One region of the Streptococcus sp. 27098_8_134 genome, then DNA from elsewhere that is predicted to be linked to it. Evidence: predicted binding sites of a transcription regulator. Region 1 holds the regulator's gene; the other holds the start of a gene.
The links. The regulator Rex, encoded in region 1, represses fermentation and respiration genes when NADH is low (regulators of the CRP and FNR family bind a similar motif). The targets are predictions, from matches to a motif close to TTGTGAANTANTTCACAA.

Region 1 (3,149 bases):
TCATGCACGGTGGTGACCAGGAAGAAAAACACCGGGCCGGAACTGAAAATCTAATCTCTATCACAGCCATGGCGGCGGCTCTGTCAGAGAGCATGGAACATCTAGAGGAAAATCTAGAGCATGCGCAATACTTAAAAAACAGCTTACTTGCTGACTTATCGGACATTGACTATTACTTAAATGAAAGTCAGCCAAGCTTGCCTTACGTCATCAATTTGGGATTTCCCAATCAAAAGAATGACCTGCTCCTGCTTCAAATGGATTTAAATGGCTTTTCCATTTCAACAGGCTCAGCCTGCACAGCCGGAGCTATACAACCCAGTCATGTCTTGCAAGCTATGTATGGCAAGGATTCCAACCGCTTGTATGAGTCCATTCGGATCAGTACTTCGGACCAAACGACTCTGCAAGAGATTCAATCATTTACAAAGAAATTAAAAGAAATTTTAGGAGGATAAGATGGCCTTTCAAACATCTGTTAGCTTAGCAAACTGTGAATATACCTATTCACTTCACCCAAATGTCAAGAAATTTACCCTGCGCGACAATACATTCGCTGAAAGCAAGGTTGGCAACTATGAACTCTCTCGTCTGCTGGAATCTGTTCCCAACAGCGGAAATGGCTTTCTGCTGAAAATCATCGTCAATAAAGATTTGAATGGTTTCAAAATCAACATCACTGACAAATCAGGCCTGCGCTTGGTCAATATTTTCAAATCAGAAGACCATCACATTATCCAGCAAAAATTTTATTTCTTGATGGACAGCCTGGTTGAAAGAAATATTTTTGAAAAGACACCACAATAAGCAAGATTCTCGTAATTTTGCTTTTTTGCTTTAGGCTCTTGAAAATTCCAACGAGCTTGACTTCTGCTTAGAACCCTTGAAGAATATCAAAATGAACATTTAAACAAATGAAAGGATTAACGATGGTTGAACTGACCTATTTGGACTCATATAAAGTGAAACGGACACTTACCTATGAAGACTTCGATGAATTTCTTCTCGCCTTCTCTGGCTGCGTCACAGTTCCTGACTCGCACAAGGTGCTTTCTGTTACTTATAATGGATACCAACTACCATTTACAGGGCTAATTGGGGACTTGTACCGTCAGATGTACCAGCTAGACCTGAGTCCCTACCAGGACTGAGTTTTTTTAAGCTACCATTCCCAACAATTACTGATTTTCTTTTTTATAGATCAAACATCCTTAATTAGTTGATTTTTTCACAAACTTCCTATAAAATAGAATTAGAAAGGTTGTGATTTTGTGAAAACTGAAAAAAATACTACAATTCCCCGAGCAACTGCTAAGAGACTGTCGCTCTACTATCGTATTTTTAAACGGTTTAATGCTGAGAAGATTGAGAAAGCCAACTCCAAGCAAATCGCTGAAGCTATTGGCATTGACTCTGCTACCGTCAGACGAGATTTTTCTTATTTCGGTGAACTTGGCCGCAGAGGATTTGGCTATGATGTCAAGAAATTGATGAACTTTTTTGCTGACCTCTTAAACGACAATGCTATCACCAATGTCATGATTGTTGGCGTTGGTAATATGGGACGTGCTCTGCTGCACTATCGTTTTCATGAGCGCAATAAAATGAAAGTTGTAATGGCTTTCGACACAGATGATCATCCAGAAGTTGGCAACACAACCAGCGATGGGATTCCTATCTATGGAATTTCCCAAATAAAAGAAAAAATACAGTTAGGAAATGTGCAAACTGCCATCCTAACTGTACCTAGCGTAAAAGCCCAAGAAGTTGCATCTATCTTAGTTCAAGCGGGTGTTAAAGGTATTCTCTGCTTCTCGCCAGTAAATCTATCCCTACCTAAGGACGTGGTCGTCCAGTATGTTGACCTGACTAGCGAACTGCAGACTCTGCTCTACTTCATGAGAAAAAATGATTATTAATTTGAAAGAGGTATTAAACACTCTATGAGTAAACCTATTATTGGAATAACCGGAAATGAAAGAGAAATCCCAGACGATCACTTCATCCATATGAGCTATACGGCGACAGGATTCGTTGAGGGAGTTAAAGAAGTTGGCGGAATTCCAATGATTTTGCCAATCGGTGATGAAGAAATGGCAAAACAATATGTTTCCATTGTTGACAAATTAATCATCACAGGCGGTCAGAATGTATGTCCCCAGTTTTATGGAGAAGAAAAAGCCATTGACAGCGATGATTATCTACTCAAACGGGACATTTTTGAATTATCTTTAATCAAGGAAGCCCGTCGTCAAAATAAACCAATCTTCACCGTCTGCCGCGGAACCCAACTTTATAATGTCGCCCTAGGCGGTACTCTTCATCAAGACATTGAAGATCATTGGCAAGATAGCTCTGCTGAGTACACTACTCAAAGCATGGTAACCAAGAACGGCTCTATTTTGCACGAAATCTATGGCCCTGCATCTGAAATCAACTCCTTCCACCACCAAAGTATCAAGGATTTAGCCGCTGGCCTAGAAGTCATCGCCTATGATCCTCGCGATAAAATTATTGAAGCAATCACTTCTACTGACGGCAGTCCTTTTCTTGGTGTCCAATGGCACCCAGAGTTCTTGTTTGGCTCCAGAGAAGGAGACTTAGCTCTCTTTGATTATGTTGTCAATATTCTTTAAAATCCTCTATTCCTAGAAAAACTTCTGTTCTACACGAATAGAAGTTTTTTATATTCACGAAAATCAAATTATATCAAATCTGTCTCTTCTCGGTAGCTATAGTAGTTGGACTTGGACACAATTAAATGATCTAAAAGAACCAAGCCCATCATCTCACACGCTTCTTTCATATGCTGCGTCACTTCATCATCGTTTCTGCTAGGAACGACTGAGCCTGATGGATGATTGTGTACCAGTATAATAGATGTCGCCAGGTGCTTGAGAGCGTAGTGGAGAATTTCTCTCGGCTCAGCAATACTTCTGCTGACCGTCCCCATGAAAATAGTCTGCTGGTGCAAAATTTGATTTTGACTATTAAGATAAATGGCAACCAAACACTCCTGCCTCATATCTCCCAATTCCTGCTGCATCTTCTGTGCTAATTTTTGACTGCCCATAATCTGCTCTTTCTGAAGAACCTCTGCTCGGTTAATCCGACGGCCTAATTCGATAATGGCCTGCAGCTCCACAGCC
Region 2 (3,149 bases), on a different contig from region 1:
TAAGATCCACAGCCCAGAGTCAGTGATGGCAGGAAGGCATTATAAACATCCCCGATACCGCCGAAAGTAGAAGGTGAGTTGCAAATAACACGGATGGCACGAACAGCCTTACCAAATTCCTTGGTCAATTCTTCATCCGCTGTATGGATAGCAGCTGAGTGACCAAGACCATGGAATTCTACCATTTGACGGGCCTTTTCAACACCGTCTTCACGAGATTCAGACTTGAGAACAGCGATGACAGGTGACAGTTTTTCACGTGTCAATGGCTCCTTTTCACCAACTTCTTTACACTCTGCAGCCAAGATATTCGTATCTTCTGGCACGCTGAAGCCTGCCTGCTCTGCAATCCAAGTAGCTGGCTTACCAACGATATCCGGATTGAGCTTAGCACCGGCACAGTTTTTGCTGTTTGCTTTAGCACCGAAGCAGAATTCTTCCAACAGAGCTTTTTCTTTCTTATTTACAAAGTAGGTATGATAAGATTTGAACTCTGCTACAAATTCATCATAAACTTCCTTGTCAATGATAACCGCTTGCTCAGAAGCACAGACCATACCATTGTCAAAGGACTTAGACATAACGATATCATGCGCTGCTTGACGGATATTAGCGGATTTTTCCACATAAGCTGGTACGTTTCCGGCACCAACCCCAAGAGCTGGCTTACCACATGAATAAGCTGCCTTCACCATTGCGTTACCACCTGTCGCAAGGATTGTTGCGATTCCTTCGTGGTTCATGAGTGCAGAAGTTGCTTCCATAGATGGCGCTGTAATCCACTGTACACAGTTTTCAGGCGCACCTGCTGCAATCGCTGCATCACGCACGATTTGTGCTGCATGAGCAGAAGATTCTTGAGCTGATGGGTGGAAAGCAAAGATGATCGGATTACGAGTCTTCAAGGAAATCAAAGATTTGAAAATCGCTGTTGAAGTCGGGTTGGTTGTTGGAGTAATTCCGCAGACAACACCCACTGGCTCTGCAATCAAGGTCAGTCCAGTCACATCATCTTCTTCAATAACACCAACTGTCTTCGTATGGCGCATATTATTCACAACGTGTTCACAGGCGAAAAGGTTTTTCGTTGCCTTATCTTCAAAAACTCCACGGCCCGTTTCTTCATAAGCGTGCAGAGCCAACTCACCGTGGGCATCCAAAGCTGCTACAGAGGCCTTGGCTACGATGTAGTCCACCTGTTCCTGATTCAGCCTTCTCATTTCCTCGAGTGCAACCAGACCTTTTTGCACCAATTCGTCGACATGCTTTTGCGCTGCCAAAGCCTTGTCTTCTTGTTCTACCGTTTTCTTCTTTTCAGCCATTCTATTCCTCCAATGGTTTTGCCTTAGGTTAGACGAAGAACACTAACCTTTGTTAAATATTTCACAATTCAATTATAACCCATTTAATGATTTTTGTAAACACTTTCACTTAACATTCACAAACTTTTCTCTATTAATTTGTGAAATACATAACAAATTCGCTTATTTTACAGCCTATTCTTTTAGTTATTGTGAAAAAATTTTTTATTTTTTAGAGATTTCACATACTTTTACTTTCACATAATATATGAAAGCGCTTTCTTAGCTTAGATATAAAAAGCTCGGATGAACCGAGCTATCCTTTAAGCATCTAAAAGATGAACCTTAATTTCTATTTTTAATGATAATCTCAATCGTCATCATAAACACGTTCACCATGGATTTTGATGTACTCTTCATGAAGTAGTTCTTCTTCATCCCACAAGGGATCCTCTACAGGTTTCATACTTTTCAGTTCCTCCACACTGATATCAGTTGCTTGATCGTAGGTTAGTGATAAGACGTCCTTGTGCAACTCCTTAAAAGTCTCTACATCAATCCAGGTCTCTTTGTCATCCTCACTAATCTGCCCATCAATAGCAGAAGCCACCTCGACTGCCATGATATACATAGCACGTTTATCAACCATTAAAATGTCCGTATGTGTCGTAGCAATCCTAAGATTTTCTCCACGCTTTCTCCCATCCGTAATAAAATCATTTTCAAATTCCAACTGAATATTTTCATCAGAATACGAATTCCAAGGATTGCTCTTGTCGTATGGTATATGATTCCATCGTTTATCATTAAACCGCCATTTATCAAATTGAACTCCAAAAAAGAAATCGTCTTGTAGCATCTCATCATCACCCACATTAGAAGTAGTAATCAAATGGCCATTCCATTCTTTAAACCACATTTTCCAAACAAGCTCTCTTGTCGTGAAGGTTATTTTTTTAGCATAATTGCCTTTGATGTATAGTCGCATATTGTTCACCTAGTTTCCGTAATAATTTCGACAACCCTTAAAAATCCTATTGATTATCTCTTCCTTTGTACTTGTATCAAGATTTTTTAGTCGGCTATTAGTACGACTGCTTGGCTCTCAATCTACACGTAGGTTCACTTTTCGATTTCCTACTCTACTTCATCTATCCACCACTCGGGCTTCAAATTGAGCGGGTTTATCGTCAATATTAGTGATAGTGATATTATACGGTTTACTTTTAGTAACATCAAAGATTTTTTTATTAGTATAATTAACTACAATTCCATCTTTCTCCAGGTGAATATTTTTTTGATTATTAGATAGTTTTTTAGCATTCGTTTCACCATTTTCATAAAATGATTGAGAGATATACTGTTCCTTAACATAATAGTAAATTCTAGAATTTTTTTCGCTCCAAACTTCAATACCTGTTAATTTGATTTTTTTATCATCGTTCTTTTTTAAAATCAACTCAGAACTATATTCCAGTTGGTCTGCATTAGGATGCACTCCAAGCTCTATGCTTTGACCAGGCTGCAAAGTGAATTTACCGTAATTCAAAACTGCTTGAACATACCATATAAGAAACAAACTATATAATAACGCAATAATAATCCGTGATTTCCTGCTTTTAAAATGACGGAAAAGCAATACTAGAGAAGTAATAAAAACTATTGAAGTTATCATTCTTTATTCTCCTTCTTGTATGCATCAATTCCATCTTTTTCCTCAAACCACATCCTTTTCGCTAGTTCCAAGTAATCAAACGGAATTTCTTTGGTATAATCGCCTTTAAGGTATAGTCTCACTCATCTTCCTCATCGTCATAAACACGTTCACCATGGATTTTGATGTATTCT

Region 2: adhE (bifunctional acetaldehyde-CoA/alcohol dehydrogenase) is a predicted target of Rex. The motif match lies at 1,372-1,389, and genes of this name have one in related genera.

Annotation. Positions count from the first base shown of each region.
Region 1 covers NZ_JAPVYD010000004.1:37,566-40,714, reverse strand. Annotated here, with positions in the region: gene O3620_RS09550 (cysteine desulfurase family protein) at 1-458, shown strand, start outside; gene O3620_RS09545 (DUF1831 domain-containing protein) at 460-807, shown strand; gene O3620_RS09540 (DUF4649 family protein) at 930-1,151, shown strand; gene O3620_RS09535 (redox-sensing transcriptional repressor Rex) at 1,272-1,919, shown strand; gene O3620_RS09530 (gamma-glutamyl-gamma-aminobutyrate hydrolase family protein) at 1,944-2,636, shown strand; gene radC (DNA repair protein RadC) at 2,705-3,149, opposite strand, start outside.
Region 2 covers NZ_JAPVYD010000003.1:52,156-55,304, reverse strand. Annotated here, with positions in the region: gene adhE (bifunctional acetaldehyde-CoA/alcohol dehydrogenase) at 1-1,322, opposite strand, end outside; gene O3620_RS07600 (hypothetical protein) at 1,672-2,289, opposite strand; gene O3620_RS07595 (hypothetical protein) at 2,449-2,976, opposite strand; gene O3620_RS07590 (hypothetical protein) at 3,095-3,149, opposite strand, start outside.